DNA from 4 places in the Streptomyces sp. NPDC091416 genome. Region 1 is predicted to be linked to each of the others. Evidence: riboswitches for the same ligand, from Rfam matches in the RefSeq annotation. Region 1 holds a riboswitch; each other region holds the start of a gene.

Region 1 (4,441 bases):
CCGAGCTTGCGGCGTCGCACCGCAGGGCCGTGCTGCATGTGGTGCCTCCCTCCCACTCCCTGTCGAGCGGACAGTGTGGCGCCCTTACGGGACATCCGGGGCAGAGTTCACCGCTTCGAGCGACAGATATATGCATATCTTGGTGGATCGCCGTTACAGCGGGCAGCATCAGTGGCAATCTGGCGCGAAGCACAACCCGGAACCATCGATCGCGGGGTCGCTTCCGGGTGGGAAAGGGACGGCTCGCCATGGCAGACCATCAGGAAGCACGTGTCACCCTGCCGAGCGAGCCGGTATCGGTCTCCGCGGCCCGGCGCTATGTCGCCCGGGTGCTGGCCGAATGGGGACTGCCCGACGGCACGGACACGGGCGAGACCGTCCGGCTCATCGTCTCGGAACTCGCGACCAACGCGGTCCAGCACACGTTCGGGCAGTCTCCCACCTTCACCGTGGACCTCCGGCTGGAGCGGGAGGAGCAGCTGAGCCTCGGAGTGACGGACAGTCACCCCCGGTGGCCCCAGCGGCTGCCGGCGGCCGTACAGCAGGACAACGGCCGCGGCATGGTGATCATCCGTTCGCTGGCCAAGGAGTACGGTGGCCGGCTCACCGTCACGCCCACCCCGGACGGCGGGAAGACCGTCTGGATCGCGCTGCCGTGGCAGGTTCCCGTCCAGCACTGACTTCCCCGGCCGCGTGCGTGGGTCACCCGGGCGCGATGGTCGCCGTGGCCGTGGTCACCGTGATCCCCGGCTGCGCGCGTGGGTCACCCGGGCACCGCTGCCCGCCCGAATCCGCTGCGCAGCAGCGCCCGAAGTGTCGAAGCCGCCGGGCTCGCGCGGTCACCGCGATGGACCACCGAGATCGTCCGGCGGAACGAGGCCGGCTCCAGCCGCCGGACGGACAGGGGCGTCGGCGACATGGCGGCGACCATCTCCGGCACCACCGCCATCCCGATGCCCGCACTGACCAGGGCGCACACCAGCGCGTAGCCGGGCGACTCGCAGACCACCGCGGGCAGCGCCCCCGCTTCGGTGAGCGCGCTCTCCACCCCGCGGCGCGGCGGATGCGTGGGCGCGCTGCTGATCAGGGGGCGGCCCGCCAGCTCCGTCACCGGGAGCCGCCCGCTGCCGTCCGCCAGGATCTGGCCGACGGCCGTGATCAGGACCAGTTCCTCGACCAGGACCGATTCGGCCAGGACACCTGACGGCGGCGGCGTCACGGGACCCGGCTCGTAGTCGTGGGTCAGCGCCAGATCCACCTCGCCCGCGGCCACCGCGGCCACCCCGCCCGGCGGCTCGTACTCGGTGACGGCCAGCTCCACGTCCGGGTGGGCCCGGCGGAACGCGCTCAGTACCGGAGGCAGCAGATGGATGCCCGCGGTGGTGAAGGTGCCGACGCGCAGACGGCCGCCGGAGAGTCCGGCGAGGCGGGCCAGTTCGTGGCGTGCCTGCTCCATCTCGTCGAGGACCCGCCGGGCGCGTCCGGCGAGGAGCTCGCCCGCCGCGGTCAGCCGGGCGCCCCGGTGATGGCGCACCAGCAGCGCCGCCCCCGCCTCCCGCTCCAGCTTGGCGAGCTGCTGGGAGAGTGCCGGGGCGGTGTATCCCAGGCGGGCGGCGGCCCGGGTGATCGAACCGGCCTCGGCGACCGCCACGAGCGCCGCGAGCCGTGTCGGGTCGTACATTAAGCGTTCCTTTTGGCAGACCCAGAAGATTGCAAGTACACGCTAAAGGCTCCGGCGGTCCAGGGTTGACCCATGGACGCACAACTGACCGCCTTCGTCGGGGTCGCCTCCGCCATGGTCGCGCTGCCCGGCGCGGACTTCACCGTCGTCGTACGCAACGCCCTCGCCTCGCGCGCGACAGGAGTGGCGACCGCGCTCGGGGTCGCCGGGGGCCTCCTCCTCCACACCGCGCTCGCCGTCGCCGGTCTGGCCGCCGTGCTGGTGGCGGTGCCCGTGCTGTTCCGGACCATTCAGCTGCTGGGCGGGGCCTATGTGCTCTACCTGGGGATCAGCGCCCTGTACGCGGCCAGGAGCGGCGCCGGACGGACGGCGGACCCCCGGCCGGATGAGGCGGACAGCGGGCGGGCGGGCATGGGAACCGGTCGCGCACTGCGCCAGGGATTCCTGACCAATGCGCTGAACCCCAAGGCGCCCGTGCTCTTCCTCAGCCTGCTGCCGCAGTTCGTGCCGGCCGGGGCCGCGCCCCTGCCCAGAACGCTGCTGCTCGCCGCGATCGTCGTGCTCCTGGCGCTGATCTGGTTCCCGGTCGTGGCGCTCCTGGTGGACCGCCTCGGCCGGTGGCTGCGCCGGCCGCGTGCCGCCCGGGTGATCGAGGGCGGCAGCGGCGCGGCACTCACCGCGCTGGGCCTGGCCCTGGTGACGGGCCCGCTGCTGCGCTGAGGCGGGAGAGCGGGCCGGGACGCGGGAGAGGCCTCAACGGACGCGTCCGTAGGAGACGCTCTTCGTCCAGATCTTCTCCAGGCGGACCACGGCCCCTGTCTTGGGCGAGTGCCAGATCCTGCCGCTGCCCGCGTAGATGCCCACGTGGTAGATGCTGCGGCCGGAGCGGAAGAAGACCAGATCGCCGCGTTGCCGCTTGGACGACGAGATGTGGCGGGTCTTGTTGTACTGCTGCTGGGCCGTGCGCGGGAGCTTCTTCCCGGCCTTCTTGAAGGAGTAGAGCGTCAGCCCGGAGCAGTCGAATCGGCTGGGCCCGGTGGCACCCCACCGGTAGGGCGCGCCCTTCTTCGACGCGGCGATGGTGAGGGCCTTCATCGAATGAGTGGCGGCCTGGGCGTCGGTCACGGCGCCGGGCACGAACAGCGTGCCGCCGACGGCGGCGAGAGTCATCACCGAGGCCGTACCGGCCCGGGTGAGCAGAGACGGGACATGAACCTGCGCAGTCATGCGCAACCCTTCGTCAGCCGCCTGTGAAGGATGACCTGTCGGGTTCGGGCCGGCGAAGTCGCCCGGCCGCAGTCGCGGCTTCACCCCGAGGGTCAACCGGAAGTCCGGTCGGCCCGTTGTGCTGGGTCCTCCACTCCTGCCGATCCACTCCTGTCGACCAGGCATCCGGGCGGCGGCAGGACTCGGCGTCCGCCCGGACCGCCCCGCCGCGGTGGCGGGGGCTTGTCGTCCCAGGGATCTTGACTCACCGAGTGACCGATTTCCGAGGTGAAACGGTGATATGTGAGGCTCATCACGAATGATCCGTTCGGGTGGGCAGGTGACGTTGCGGCAAACCGCAGGGTCTCGCCGACCGGTGCCGCACCAGCTACGGAACGGGAGATTTCACCCATCGTCCACTTCGGGAACGCAAATCGAGTTGTCCCTCGTGCGAAGTAACGCCTACGCCGAACGAGCGAGAAAATCCGGGCCGCACGTCGGGCGTGTCGGCCGGTCGGGCTGATCAACTCGGCGGGTCGGGCGGCACGGTGACCCGCCCGGAGCGCCTTTCGCCGTCGAGGACGCGCAGGGCCCGGGTCAACGTGGCCGCGTGGATCCGGTCTTCGCCCCGCTCGTGCATCGACGTGAGCGCGTCCCGCAGTGCGGCCGCGTAGGAGGTCAGCGCCTGGGCGGCACGCAGGGCGCCGTAGGTGTCGCCGCCGTGGGCCGGATTGATCCGGCCCACCTGGTCGAGGACTTGCAGGTAGCGGTCGATGAACTCGCCCTCCGCGCGGGTCAGGGCGGGCAGGGGTGCGAACTCCGGTGGCTGCATCGCGGGTTCACCTCACGGGGTGCGCGGACAGCGACGGTCCGCGGCGTCGCACGATGTGGTCGACCAGTCCGTAGTCCTTGGCGCCCTCGGCGTCGAGGATCAGATCGCGCTCGGTGTCGGCGGCGATCTGCTCGGCGGCGCGGCCGGTGTGACGGGCCAGCATGCCGGTCAGCGTGTCGCGCATCCGTGCCAGTTCCCGCGCCTCGATCTCCAGGTCGGAGGGCTGCCCCTGTACCGGCTCGGGGAGTTCGGGCTGCTGCACCACCACGCGGGCACCCGGCAGTGCGTGCCGCTTGCCCGGGGCGCCCGCCGCGAGCAGTACGGCCGCGGCGGCGCCCGCCTGGCCGAGGCAGAAGGTCTCCACCTCGCAGGTGAGGTAGGCCATCGTGTCGTAGAGGGCGGTCATGGCGCCGAAGGAGCCGCCGGGGGAGTTGATGTAGAGCGAGATGGGCCGGTCGGGAGCGTCGTGTTCCAGGTACATGAACTGGGCGACCAGATCGGTGGCGGCCGTGTCGTCCACGGGCGTGCCGAGGAACACCACCCGTTCGGCGAGGAGCTTGGAGTAGGGGTCGAGCGTGCGCGCCCCCTGGGACGTGCGTTCCGTGAACTCGGGCAGTACGTGGCGGGCGGCGGGGCGGTGCATGGCTGAGCCTCTCGTCCGTGGTGCGCGGGGCCGGGAGGCAGCCGGGCGCACTTCTGTAAAAAATGTACAGGACGTACAG
Region 2 (4,441 bases), on a different contig from region 1:
TTCCTCGACGCCCCGCTGGACGCCGAGCCCGAGGGTCTGGACGGGGTCGCCACGATCATGTCCCGTGCCCTGTCCGAAGGCACCGACAAGCAGAGCGCCGAGGAGTTCGCCGCCGAGCTGGAGCGGTGCGGCGCCACCCTGGACGCCCACGCCGACCATCCCGGTGTCCGGGTCTCCCTGGAGGTTCCGGCCTCCCGGCTGGCCAAGGCGCTCGGCCTGGTGGCCGAGGCGCTGCGGGCGCCGGCCTTCGCCGACAGCGAGATCGAGCGTCTCGTCGGCAACCGGCTGGACGAGATCCCGCACGAGCAGGCCAACCCGGCCCGGCGTGCCGCCAAGCAGCTCTCCAAGGAGCTGTTCCCGGCCACGGCGCGCATGTCGCGCCCGCGCCAGGGCACCGAGGAGACCGTGGCCCGGATCGACTCCGCGGCCGTGCGCGCCTTCTACGACGCCCACATCCGCCCGTCGACGGCGACCGCCGTGGTCGTGGGGGACCTCACGGGCATCGACCTGGACGCGCTGCTCGCCGACACCGTCGGTGACTGGTCGGGCAACACGGCGGAGCCCCGCCCCGTCCCGCCGATCACCGCCGACGACACGGGCCGTGTGGTGATCGTGGACCGACCCGGCGCGGTGCAGACGCAGCTGCTGATCGGCCGGATCGGCGCCGACCGGCACGACAGCGTCTGGGCGGCCCAGGTGCTCGGCACCTACTGCCTGGGAGGCACGCTCACCTCCCGGCTCGACCGGGTGCTGCGCGAGGAGAAGGGCTACACCTACGGCGTACGGGCCTTCGCCCAGGTGCTGCGGTCGACGGCTCCGGACTCCGCCTCCGGGGCCACGGGCGCCGCGATGCTCGCCATCAGCGGTTCCGTGGACACGGAGTCCACGGGGCCGGCGCTGGAGGACCTGTGGAAGGTCCTGCGGACCCTGGCGGCCGAAGGGCTGACGGACGCCGAGCGGGAGACGGCCGTGCAGAACCTCGTGGGCGTCGCTCCGCTGAAGTTCGAGATGGCGGCCTCCGTCGCCGGCACCCTCGCCGACCAGGTCGAGCAGCACCTCCCGGACGACTTCCAGGCGCAGCTCTACGCACGCCTGGCCGACACCGGCACCGTGGAGGCGACGGCGGCCGTGGTCAACGCCTTCCCGGAGGACCGGCTGGTCACGGTCCTCGTCGGGGACGCCGCGCAGATCGCCGACCCGGTCCGGGCCCTCGGCATCGGTGAGGTGTCGGTGGTGACCGGCTGAGACACCGGTCGTCCCGCCCCGGTACCGGGGCGGGACGGAAGCATGAGGAAGGTCCCGGCGGAGTGGTCTCCGCCGGGACCTTCCTTTTTGTCCGCTTTGCGGGAGAGATCGCCTCTCCGCCCTGTGGGATGCGCTACAAAACGGCCTGTCCGTTTGGTGGCGGGAAGTGCCCCCGCTTAGCGTCGGCTCGGCTGTCCGCCACTCGTATGCCGCATCCGTGACGTACCGGGCAGTCATCGCCGAGTCCCCGTCAGGCGCGAGCCCGGGGAGCCGGGGACCCACGCAGTCCCTGGGGTGAATCGGACGACCGTGTCCCGTAGGGGCCGGGGATCCGTAGGAGACCTTCCTGCTCCGAACCCGTCAGCTAACCCGGTAGGCGAGAAGGAAGGAAAGGACCAGCCACTTCATGGCGTTCACCCGTGCCACCGGGAAGCATCGTGCCCCGGGCCGTCTGACGCGCACCGGCGCGAAGGCCGTCGGCATCGCGACCCTGGCCACCACCGGCGTCATCGGAGGACTGGCCTCCCCGGCCCTCGCCGCGGACACCGGAGCCCCCGCCGTCGGCGACACCGGCCTCACCCAGGTCATCGCCATCGAGAACGCCCTCGCCGAGCAGATCGACGCGCAGGCGGACGCACAGCAGCACCAGGCCGACGTCGCGAAGAAGAAGGCCGAGGCCAAGAAGAAGGCCGAAGCCAAGGCCAAGGCCGCCGCGAAGGCCAAGGCCGCCGCGGAGGCGAAGGCGGCCCGGGCCGAGAAGGCCCGCGCGAGCGCCGCCCGCGCCGCCCGTTCCGCCGAGCGCACCCGGCTCGGCGCCTTTCAGCTCCCCGTCGCCGGTACGTACGTGAGCACCGGCTACAAGTCCAGCGGCTCCATGTGGTCCTCCGGCAGCCACTCCGGCATCGACTTCCACGCCGCGTCCGGCAGCTCCGTCGTCGCCGTCGGCGCCGGCACGGTCGTCGAGGCCGGCTGGGGCGGGGCGTACGGCAACAACATCGTGCTGCGGATGACGGACGGCACCTACACCCAGTACGGCCACCTCTCCTCGATCGGCGTGTCCGTCGGCCAGAGCGTCGGTGCGGGCCAGCAGATCGGCCTCTCCGGCTCCACGGGCAACTCGACCGGCCCGCACCTCCACTTCGAGGCCCGCACCACGCCCTCGTACGGCTCCGACATGGACCCGGTCGCCTACCTGCGCGCCCACGGCGTCTCCGTCTGACCGACGACGATCCCGCGACGAAGGCCCCGGCACAGCGCCGGGGCCTTCGTCGTGTCCGTGGGCCGGACCCGTGCCGGAACGGCCCCGGTGACCAAAAGATATTCATGAATTTCCGCCCGCTGTCGGAAATGCGACCGCATTGCAATAGAGTCGCAGGACAGGCGTCGATCGGCCGCGTTTCGCGGGGATTAAGGCGGAGGTTCGGACATGCGCATTCCGGCGCATTCGGTATGCACGGCAATCCGTGAAGACATCGTCTCGGGTGTCTTCGAACGCGGCAGCCGACTCACCGAGGAGGTGCTCGCACGGCGTTACGGGGTCTCCCGGGTGCCGGTACGGGAAGCGCTGCGCACCCTGGAGTCCGAAGGGTTCGTGGTCACCCGCAGGCACGCCGGAGCCTGCGTGGCCGAGCCCACCGAGCAGGAGGCCGCAGACCTCCTGGAGGTCCGGATGCTGCTGGAGCCGCTCGGCGCGGCCCGCGCGGCCCACCGCCGCTCGGACGCACACCTCAAGGTGCTGCGCGGCCTGGTCAGGCTCGGCCAGGAGCGCGCCCGCCGGGGCGAGGGCGAGGACCTGCGCTCCCTGGGCGGCTGGTTCCACGAGACGCTCGCACAGGCCTCCGGCAGCCCCGGCCTGATCGCGCTGCTCACCCAGCTGCGGCACAAGACCGCCTGGATGTACGCGATCGAGTCCCCGGCCCGGCCGGCCGACTCATGGGCCGAGCACGGGGCCATCGTGGACGCCGTGGCGCGCGGGGACGCGGAGAGGGCGCGGGCGCTGACCGCCCAGCACGCCGAGCGGGCCGCCGTCGCATATCGGCTGCGCCGCCCCGGCCGGCCGGAGTCCGCCGAGGCCGGGACCGGCCGGGTGAGGACTTCGCAACATGCCGTAAACACCCCGAGCGGCCGGCATTAACAATTGCGCCGTATACAAAGAGTGGGCAATTCGAAGGGCTTTATTTCTGCTGCCCTCATTCGCCACCGCTGAGCCATTCGGCGACCCGTTCTTTATGGCTGAACGAAAGAGCCGCGGCACCCGGTCGAGGGTGGCGCGGCTCTTTCGCAGGAATTCCCGCGGTCGTGACCCGTCGGGGTCAGACGGTCTCCGGGAGCTCGTCGAGCCCCTCGGCGACCAGCTTGGACAGACGGTCCAGAGCGGCTTCGGCGTTGTCGGCCTCGGACGCGAGAACGATCTCCTCGCCGCCCTGGGCGCCGAGTCCGAGCACGGCGAGCATGGAGGCCGCGTTCACCGGGTTGCCATCGGCCTTGGCGATGGTCACGGGGATGCCGGAAGCCGTGGCGGCACGGACGAAGATGGAAGCGGGGCGGGCGTGCAGGCCCTCGGCCCAACCGACGTTGACGCGGCGCTCAGCCATGGTTCTGCCCTTCACGAATCAATGGTTGTCTAGACCAGTCTCTCATGCAGTGCGCGATGCTCCGGCCGACCCGCGGACCGCTTCACACCCGCGCCGAGGGTCGCCCGGCACCCCTCAGACTGCCCCGGCCCCGGCACCTACGCGACCGCTGGCGGAGCCGTACGCTTTGCCCATGCAGCCCTCTCCGGAGCAGAGTCCGCATCACGCCTACCCCGATCACTGGGAGGCGGACGTGGTGCTCCGCGACGGCGGCACCGCGCGCATCAGGCCCATCACCACGGACGATGCCGAACGGCTGGTCAGCTTCTACGAGCAGGTCTCCGACGAGTCGAAGTACTACCGCTTCTTCGCCCCCTACCCCCGGCTCTCCGCCAAGGACGTCCACCGCTTCACCCATCACGACTACGTCGACCGGGTGGGACTGGCCGTCACGGTGGGCGGCGATTTCATCGCCACGGTCCGCTACGACCGGATCAACGCGCAGGGCAGGCCCGCCTCGGCCCCGGCCGACGAGGCGGAGGTCGCCTTCCTGGTCCAGGACGCCCATCAGGGCCGGGGCGTCGCCTCCACCCTCCTCGAACACATCGCGGCCGTCGCCCGCG
Region 3 (4,441 bases), on a different contig from region 1:
CGCCGGAACGGTGCGACATCATGCACTTGAAGCCGTTGCGCTGGGCCAGCTCGACGGCGTCCAGGGTCTCGGTCAGCGAACCGATCTGGTTGACCTTGACGAGCAGGGCGTTGGCCGAGCCCTCCTCGATGCCGCGGGACAGCCGCTCCGGGTTGGTGACGAAGAGGTCGTCGCCGACGATCTGCACCTTGGCGCCGATCTTGTCGGTGATGACCTTCCAGCCGGCCCAGTCGTCCTCGTACAGCGGGTCCTCGATGGAGACCAGCGGGTACGCGGAGACGAGCTCCTCGTAGTACTCGGTCATCTCGGCGGCCGAGCGGGACTTGCCCTCGAACTCGTACTTGCCGTCCTTGTAGAACTCCGAGGCGGCGACGTCGAGCGCGAGCGCGATGTCCTTGCCCGGGGCGTAGCCGGCTTCCTTGATGGCCTCGACGATGAGGTCCAGGGCGGCGCGGTTCGACTCCAGGTTCGGCGCGAAGCCGCCCTCGTCACCGAGACCGGTGGACAGGCCCTTGGTCTTCAGGACCTTCTTCAGCGTGTGGTAGACCTCGGCGCCCCAGCGCAGGGCCTCGGAGAAGGACTCCGCGCCGATCGGCGCGATCATGAACTCCTGGATGTCCACGTTGGAGTCGGCGTGCGACCCGCCGTTGAGGATGTTCATCATCGGGACGGGCAGCAGGTGCGCGTTCGGGCCACCGAGGTAGCGGAACAGCGGCAGGTCCGAGGCCTCGGAGGCGGCGTGCGCCACGGCGAGCGAGACGCCGAGGATGGCGTTGGCGCCGAGCGAGCCCTTGTTCTCCGTGGCGTCGAGGTCGAACATCGCCTGGTCGATCAGCCGCTGCTCGGTCGCGTCGTAGCCGACGAGCTCCGGGCCGATCTGCTCGATCACGGCGAGGACGGCCTTCTCGACGCCCTTGCCGTGGTAACGGCTGGGGTCGCCGTCGCGAAGCTCGATGGCCTCGAACGCGCCGGTGGAGGCGCCGGACGGAACGGCAGCACGGCCCGTGCTGCCGTCGTCGAGGCCGACCTCGACCTCGACCGTGGGGTTTCCGCGGGAGTCGAGGATTTCCCTGGCTACGACGACGTCGATGGACGGCACGAGGCATCTCCTTCTGGGATGTGACGCTTGTGGTGCAGGGTCGCTTTGGCCTTGCGACAAGAGCCTAACCGGCCGGGCCACCGCAACCGGCCGACCGCCCGTCCCCTGGGACGAAAAAGGACCCAAGGGCAGGCACAGCGGGGCAAAAGGCCAGAAATTTACTGGCTAGTAACTACAACAGTTGAACGATCAACGCAGAAACCGGCTCACCCCGGACCGGCACGCACGGGGGGAAGGTGCGCACCGGGCCGGGGCGGCCGGGGTCATCGGCGAGGAGAGATCGCGACTACTTCGTCAGGTGGAGCTGCTGACCCGGGTAGATCAGGTCGGCGTCCGTGACGATGTCCTTGTTCAGCTTGAAGAGCTGCTCCCAGCCGCCCTCGACCTTGTGGTCGGCGGCGATCTTGCTCAGGGAGTCGCCGGTGACGACCTTGTACTCGCCGTCACCCTTCGCGACCTTCTTGCCGGTCGGGGTGGTGACGGTCTTCTTCGGAGCGGCGGCGCGGTCCGAGCGGTTGGTGGCGGGGGCCTCGGTGCGCTCGGCCTTCTTCGGCTCAGCCTTCTGGACCGGCGCGGACTCCTGCTTCGGGGCGGCCTCGGTCTTGGCGGCGGAGGAGCCGGTGTCGACGCCCGGGTCGACACCGTCGTTGCTCAGGTTGCCGGCGCCGGCGCAGGCCCAGGCGCCCGGGCCCTGGAGGGCGAGGAGCTTCTCGGCGGTGGCGATCTGCTGAGCCTTGGTGGCCAGGTCGGCGCGGGCCGCGTACTGGGTGCCGCCGGCGGCGGCCCAGCTGGACTGCGAGAACTGCAGGCCGCCGTAGTAGCCGTTGCCGGTGTTGATGGACCAGTTGCCGCCGGACTCGCACTGGGCGACGGCGTCCCACGTGGAGACGGAGGCGGCGGAGGCGCCGGTCGCGCCCATCAGGGGCACGGCGATGGCGGCACCGGTGACACCGGCGAGCGTGGCGATACGGACGGCCTTGGACGGGCGACGGTGCTTGTTGCCCTTGCTGTTGAGCAGCATCGAGACTTCTCCTCACCGACGCCTGCGAGGTGAGCTGTCGGGTTCGGGCCAAGTGAGTTGCCCGGTCGCACGTCCTAGCGCGCGACTTCACCCCAAGCCGGTCCTGATGCGTCTTGCGACGATCGGGCCCGGCGCTTACCTGGGTCCCCCGCTCCTGCCTACGGCGCTTTACGCGTCTGTTCCCTTCGACCGACGGCAGGATTCGGCGTGACGGTCGACGGGGCCCGCGGTGCGAGCGGTTCCGACCGTAAACACAACCAACCCGCATATCCAAAGATGGACATACCGTATAAACAGCCCTTACTTGCACCCGAAGAAGTACTGTTTGCGCAGGTGGGAACGGATGCGGCGGGACCTCCCGGACAAGACACGCCAGTTCACGCAAAGAGACCCATGTCTCACTTGGTCAAAAGTGGGACATAGACCTCTTAACTACCCCAATATTTGGGGTGTTTTCAGCTGATCATCAGACCGCGCTCATTCGGCCTTCACGCCGAGATCGAGGCTCTGGCCAGGCAGGATGAGGTCGGGGTCGGAGCCCACCTCGGCCTTGTTGGCCTCGTACAGGGCCGTCCAGCCGCCGGGCAGCTCCTGTGCATCAGCAATCGCCCACAGGTTGTCGCCCGCGCGCACGGTGTACGCGCCGTCAGCAGCCGGGGCTCCGGTGTCGCGTGCGCCACTGTCACCGCGCGAGGCGTGCCGGCCCGCGTCCCGGCCGCCGGCGCTCCCAGGGGTCTCCTCGGGAGCCGGGGCGCCACGGTGCTTGCCGCCCTTCTCCTGCCCCTCGGAGGAACCCTTCCCGGCCCCGGAGGCGTCACCCGGGGGCGTCGCGGAGGGCGTGGCCGACGGGGACGCCGACGCGTCCGGCTTCGCGTCCTCGTCCTTCGCGTCGCCCGACGGTGCCTTCGTCTTCGTCTTCGAGGACGCGTCGTCCGACGGGGTCGCGTCCCCGGACGGATCGGCGCTCGCGGACGGATCGGCGCTCGCGGACGGGTCCACGGTGTCCGCCGGGTCGGCGGACGGGGCGCTGCCCGGGTCCACGCCCGGCAGCCCGCTGTCCACGGCGAGGCCCGAGATGACCGCGCAGCTGGGCCACGCCTTCGGCCCCTGGTCCTCCAGGACCTTCTCCGCCACGGCGATCTGCTGCGAGCGGCTGGCGAGGTCCGCGCGCTCGGCGTACGACTCGCCGCCGTACGACTTCCAGACCTCCTGCGAGAACTGCAGACCTCCGTAGTAGCCGTTGCCGAGGTCGGCGCTCCACATGCCGCCGCTCTCGCACTCGGCCACGCGGTCCCAGGTCGAGGCGTCGGCGGCGTGCGCACCCGCCGCACCGAGCAGCGGGATGGCGATGGCCGAGCCGGTCACGCCTGCGGCGACGATGATGGCGGGTGCCTGCCGAGGGCGACGGTGTCTGCCGTTCGCGGAGCCCATGGGAATGCCTTCCGTGTGACTGACGGGTGACGGGTGAGTCGAACGGTGAACCTAGCGGGACTCGAACGCATGTCACAAGTCGATGCAGCGCAGATCACGTGAAAGTCACAGAGTTGACAGAGTGTCACCTTCGTCGCGTACCGGCCCGGGCGTGAACTCCACCGGCAGCGTACGCAGTCCGCGCATGATGAGCCCGCCACGCCACCGCAAATCGGCAGGTTCTCCCGCAAGTCGCAGGTCGGGCAGGCGCTTCAGGAGGGTGGCGAGCGCGGCCTGCCCCTCCAGCCGGGCCAGCGGCGCTCCCAGGCAGTAGTGGATTCCGTGACCGTAGCCGAGGTGCTGATTGTCACGCCGCGCAAGGTCCAGCGTGTCCGGTCCGTCGAAGCGCTCCGGGTCCCGGTCCGCGGCCGCGAGCACGACGAGGACGGGGTCGCCCTCACCGACGCGCTGCCCGCCGATCGTCAGCGCCTCGGTGGCGTACCGCCAGGTCGCGAGCTCCACCGGACCGTCATGGCGCAGCAGTTCCTCGATCCCCGTGGCGAGCAGCTCCGTCTCCCCGGCGGCCAGGGAACGCTGGAGCTGCGCGCGCTGCTCCGGGTGGCCCAACAGGGTGTGGACGCTGTTGCCGATCAGATTGACGGTGGTCTCGAAACCGGCGAACAGGAGGATGAAGGCCATCGCCGCGGCCTCGTTCTCCGTCAGGTGTTCACCGTGGTCGCTCGCCCGGATCAGCCCCGAGATCAGGTCGTCCCCCGGGTTCTCGCGCTTGCGGTGGATCAGTTCGAGGAGGTAGCCGCGCATCTTCTTCACGGAACGGGCCACCCCGCCGCGCGGGCCGCCGCCGTGGCGGATCATCATGCCCGCCCAGTCGCGGAAGTCGTCCTGGTCCT
Region 4 (4,441 bases), 200 kb from region 1:
GGCTGTCACGCCGCCGGTACCGGCCGGGAACGCCCACACGATGCCGTCGCCGGCGTTCTCTCCGGGCGCGGCGGTCAGCAGACCGGACCGCCCGTCATCGTCGGGATCGGTCAGCCGCACCCGGCCGCCCCAGCGGTCACCCCGTTCGGGAACGCCCGGCACGTTCACCGAGTCCTGGTCCCAGGAGCCCGCACCGGCGGCGGTCAGCCCGCCGGCCGCACCGCGCAGCACCCACACGGCACCCGCGTCGGCAACAGCGCCGATGTCCTCGCCGGGGGCGCCGATGGCCACTTCCGCGTACTCGTCGCCGTCGGTGTCCGCGACGGAGAGGTCAGCGCCCCAGCCGTCGCCGGCCTCCGAAACACCAGGGACCCCCGGGGTGTCCTGCGTCCACCACACGGGCGGGGTGCCCGGGCCCTCGGCGCCGACCGGTCCGTCGCCGGCGCTGCCGTAGTACACGCCGACCACACCGCCGGTCATCGCCTCGCCGCCGTCGCCCGGGCTGTTCGGCTCCCCGGTGACCAGGTCGTCGTAGCCGTCGTTGTCGATGTCGCCGGAGGCGACTGCCGGACCGCCGCGCAGGTCGTGGTCGTAGCGGAGCCCCTGGACCTCGCCGAGGAGGAGCGCGGACCATCCGTGGCCCGGCTCGTCGCCGACGGTGACGCCGGAGATGACGAGGTCGGCGAGACCGTTGCCGTCGTAGTCGCCGGTGGTCAGGGCACGGGGTGCGATCTCGCGCCCGGGGGTGCCGGGGATGCCGCTGCTGCTGCTCGACGTGGCGTTCCGGCGGGTGCCCGGGGCGTACTGGAACAGGGCGAAGCCGGTGCGGTCGGTCACGGCCAGCTGGTCGCCGGGGATGTCGGGGCTGAAGTGCGCGGCGGCGAGGGCGCTGCCGAACCCCATGCCGGCGGCGAGTTCCCCGGCCTGCATCCAGTCGCTGCCCGAGCCGGAGAGCCCCTGCGCGGAGCCCCACAGGACGATGACGCCGCCCGCGTCGGTAACCGGTTCGACGTTCTCGCCCGGGAGGCCCACGACGGCGTCGTCGTACCCGTCCCCGTCCAGGTCGCCGGTGGCGAGGGCGGTGCCGAAGCCGTCCCCGGCCTCGGCGCCGCCCGGTACCCCGGTGGTGTCCTGGCTGAGGACGGCGCCCCGGGCGGTGCCGATGCCGCCCGGCCCGCCGTACTGCACGGTCACGTAGCCCGCGCCCTTCTTGCCGCCGATGGTCCCGCCGGGCGCGCCGATGAGCACGTCCTCGTAGCCGTCACCGTTGAAGTCGGTGTTGCGGTCGTCCGCGTGCGTTCCGCCGGGAGTGCCGGCGGCGTAGGCGGAGGGCGCGGTGACGGCGGCCCCGGCGATCAGGAGGAACGAGGCCGCGACGACGGCGGCCGGCCGGTAGGTGCGCACGAGCGGCTCCTCGGTTCAAGGATGACCGGGCGAGACCGGGGGGATGCCGGGAAGAGCCCGTTTCCCTCCCGGCGCCCTGTTGGACCGGCTCGGCGGCGCAAGGGTTGTACGGCATCGCAAAAGGGGTGGAAGGGAGCTGCCGAGCTCCCTTCCACCCCTTCTCACGGCTCCGCGCGGGGGCGGTACCGCGGTGGATCAGTAGGCCCCGAAGACGTTGTCGATCGAGCCGTACGTCGCGGCGGCGTAGTTGCACGCGGCGGTGATGTTGGCGACGGGGTCCAGGATGTCCAGCGAGGTGCCGGGCACGTGGTACGCGTCGAACGTGGGCTGGATGACCTGGAGGAGGCCCTTGGACGGGGTGCCGGCGGCGGCGTTCGAGTCCCAGTTGTTGACGATCTGCGGGTTGCCCGAGGACTCGCGCATGATGTTGCGGTGGATGCTGTCATAGCTGCCGGGGATACCGTGCTCGGCCATGATGGCGAGGGACTCCTTGATCCAGCCGTCGAGGTCGTCGGTGTACGCCGTCGCGGCCTGCGCGGGAGCGGTCTCGGCGGTCTGCTCGGCGACGGGCATCGCCGTCCGCTCGGAACGGTCGGCGCGGTCGGCGCTCTCGGCACGGGCGGCCGACGACTGCGAAGCGCTGTCGGAGGTGTTCTCCGCCTTGGAATCGCTCGGGGTCGCGGCCTTGGGGGCGGCGGCGGTGGACTTGGCGCCGATGGTCAGCTTCAGGCCCGGGTGGATCAGGTCGGGGTTGCCGCCGACCACGTTCCGGTTGTCCTTGTAGAGCTGCTCCCAGCCACCGGCGAGGGAATGCCCACGAGCGATCTTGGCAAGCGAATCGCCGGAGATCACGGAATAGGTGGTGGACTTGCCCTGCTGTACGGCAATTCCCTTGCCGGCAACGGAAACCGGGGCCACGGCCTTTTCCGCGACGACCGACTGGACCGGTGCGGCGGAAGCCGATCCGGCAGCGATCAGGGGGAGCGCGAGAACCGCGCTGCCCGCGCTCACGGCGATGAGACCGCGGGTCAGGGGGGTGGACTTGGAACGACGGTGATGACCCTTGATGGGCATGGCGCTTTTCCTCTCCGCCGCCTGCGAGGTGAGCTGTCGGGTTCGGACTGGAGATGTCCGGCCGCGCATGGCGACTTCACCCCTAGCCGCTCCGGATTCCCGGAACGGCGGCAAACCTGGGTCCCCCGCTCCTGCCGTACGTGAGTGGTCGGGTTACCGGACGGCGGCAGGATTCGGCGTTCCATCCGGATTGACGGTGACCGTAAGCGAGAAAGACCGGGCGAAACAAGCCCGGAATTCCTGATCACAATTGATTCGCAAGATCAATAAAAGGAAATGTGCGATGCCGGTCACATCCGGGCGGGCCGGCTTTCTAGGGGCGACAGGGAACCGAAGCATCTGGTTCCGCGTCAGGGGCGGGAAACGTGACGCTGGCCACTGCGCCCGAAACGGGCGATTTGCCCGTCGCCCGGACGCCGCACCCCCGGGCCCGCGACACGGGGAGCATTCCCGACTATTACGATCAATCACCTAATTGGGACATTGAGGGGTGGGGGTCACCTGCCCGGCGACGCCTGTTCGGTGCGCGGCACGACGACCGGTGAGCCGTCGCCCGGGGCGGCGAGCATGTCCGCGCCGAGCGCGTACATGCTCCTTCACCAGTGCCGCGTCGACCGTCGCCCGGGGGGCGCCCGAGGCGATGACGCGGCCGTCCTTCATGGCGACGAGCGGGTCGGCGTAGCGGGCAGCGGCAGCCAGGCCGTGCTGGACCATGACGACGGCACGGCCGGTGGCCGCGACCTCGCGGACGGGTTCCAGGACCTCGACGGCAGGCCCGGGGTGGAGGGCGATGGTCGGTTCGTCGAGCAGGACGACCGGGGTCTGCCGGGCCGGCCCCACCGCGCGGGCAGCGCCGGCGCTGCCCGCCGGGACAACCGGTCGACGCGCTCCCCTCCGGCCAGGCCGGTGGTGCCGGTGGCGTCGAGTGCGTCGTGTACCGCCCGCTCGTCCTCGCGCGACCACTGACGCAGCAGCCTCTGGTGCGGGCTGCGGCCGTAGCCCGCACCAGGCCGTCCACGGTGACCGCCTCGGGGGCCCGAGGCGACTGCGGCAGCGGCGCGACATGGCGGGCGGCCCTGCGGCGGCCGGTCTCCCGGGTGCGGCGAGGCGGTTTGCGGCCAGGGTCCGGGTGGGACTGCCCGCGACGCCGAGGCGGCACCGACCAGCAGGCCGGTGAAGACGCGGGGCCGCCGGAGGTTCCCACACGATCGTGACGGTTCCGGCGTCGCCGGTTCCCAGGAACCCCGAGAGAGTCCGCGACAGGCTCGTCCCGGACGAACGCGCCATCACTGAAAGGCTGACGCGGAAAGCCGGCAGCGGAACGAGCAGCGCTGAGGCCAGCGGGCTGCGCCTCCGGAGGAGCCAGGAGAGCGTCCCGGTGCGGAGCACCACGCTGTCGTACGGGGCCACGTCCCTCGTCGGCAACTCCGGTGTGGGCGTCGACGGCGCGGAGCACGGCGCTGTCGGGGGTCACGTCCGTCATCGACACGTCCGGTGCGGGCGCCGACGGCAAGGACCAGCTGCACCGCATCCGCCTCGCACGCTGACCTTCCGTCACCCGCCGAAGGAGTCCGGCCCACCGCGCGACGCGGTGGGCCGGACCCCTTCGGGCACCCGTGCGTGAACCTCAGCCGCGGCGGCGCGGGCGGGCGGTCATGCCGCGGTACTCAGGGGCAGGAGGTGGGGGCGCTTGGCGGTGCGTCCGTCTCCCGATGACCGGCCGCGCAGCCGGCGCCCGAGCCACGGGCCGAGGAACGCGGCGGCCCAGCGCAGTTCGGCCCCGGCGGACTGCCAGCCGGTGGGGAGCACTTGGGGTGGCAACGGGTGCGTCCAGGTGGAGTCGCTGTGGGGCAGGTCGATGGCCTGGGCGACGGCTGAGGCGATCCGCGCGTGGCCGAGCGGGCTGGCGTGCAGCCGGTCGACGCTCCACAGGCGCGGGTCGGTGGCGACGGGGTGATGGGCT

What was found. Region 1 has a riboswitch for cyclic di-AMP ahead of ACIQMX_RS24650 (C40 family peptidase). Riboswitches for the same ligand answer to the same signal wherever they lie in the genome.
Positions count from the first base shown of each region.
Region 2: it holds a riboswitch for cyclic di-AMP, as region 1 does, so the genes downstream of both, ACIQMX_RS32280 (M23 family metallopeptidase) here and ACIQMX_RS24650 (C40 family peptidase) in region 1, are expected to answer to the same signal.
Region 3: it holds a riboswitch for cyclic di-AMP, as region 1 does, so the genes downstream of both, ACIQMX_RS30845 (transglycosylase family protein) here and ACIQMX_RS24650 (C40 family peptidase) in region 1, are expected to answer to the same signal.
Region 4: it holds a riboswitch for cyclic di-AMP, as region 1 does, so the genes downstream of both, ACIQMX_RS23870 (transglycosylase SLT domain-containing protein) here and ACIQMX_RS24650 (C40 family peptidase) in region 1, are expected to answer to the same signal.

Region 1 covers NZ_JBIVTU010000008.1:302,381-306,821, reverse strand. Annotated here, with positions in the region: gene ACIQMX_RS24670 (helix-turn-helix transcriptional regulator) at 1-38, opposite strand, end outside; gene ACIQMX_RS24665 (ATP-binding protein) at 249-680, shown strand; gene ACIQMX_RS24660 (LysR family transcriptional regulator) at 764-1,681, opposite strand; gene ACIQMX_RS24655 (LysE family translocator) at 1,754-2,401, shown strand; gene ACIQMX_RS24650 (C40 family peptidase) at 2,435-2,908, opposite strand; cyclic di-AMP (ydaO/yuaA leader) riboswitch at 2,912-3,106, opposite strand; gene ACIQMX_RS24645 (hypothetical protein) at 3,411-3,719, opposite strand; gene ACIQMX_RS24640 (ATP-dependent Clp protease proteolytic subunit) at 3,727-4,362, opposite strand.
Region 2 covers NZ_JBIVTU010000013.1:150,915-155,355, reverse strand. Annotated here, with positions in the region: gene ACIQMX_RS32285 (M16 family metallopeptidase) at 1-1,245, shown strand, start outside; cyclic di-AMP (ydaO/yuaA leader) riboswitch at 1,473-1,638, shown strand; gene ACIQMX_RS32280 (M23 family metallopeptidase) at 1,652-2,464, shown strand; gene ACIQMX_RS32275 (GntR family transcriptional regulator) at 2,672-3,379, shown strand; gene ACIQMX_RS32270 (HPr family phosphocarrier protein) at 3,558-3,839, opposite strand; gene ACIQMX_RS32265 (GNAT family N-acetyltransferase) at 4,012-4,441, shown strand, end outside.
Region 3 covers NZ_JBIVTU010000012.1:118,408-122,848, forward strand. Annotated here, with positions in the region: gene eno (phosphopyruvate hydratase) at 1-1,099, opposite strand, end outside; gene ACIQMX_RS30845 (transglycosylase family protein) at 1,386-2,120, opposite strand; cyclic di-AMP (ydaO/yuaA leader) riboswitch at 2,125-2,296, opposite strand; gene ACIQMX_RS30850 (transglycosylase family protein) at 2,598-3,551, opposite strand; gene ACIQMX_RS30855 (cytochrome P450) at 3,657-4,441, opposite strand, start outside.
Region 4 covers NZ_JBIVTU010000008.1:101,570-106,010, forward strand. Annotated here, with positions in the region: gene ACIQMX_RS23865 (FG-GAP repeat protein) at 1-1,404, opposite strand, end outside; gene ACIQMX_RS23870 (transglycosylase SLT domain-containing protein) at 1,600-2,478, opposite strand; cyclic di-AMP (ydaO/yuaA leader) riboswitch at 2,484-2,667, opposite strand; partial or broken gene ACIQMX_RS23875 (ABC transporter ATP-binding protein) at 2,976-3,562, opposite strand; gene ACIQMX_RS23880 (SGNH/GDSL hydrolase family protein) at 4,132-4,441, opposite strand, start outside.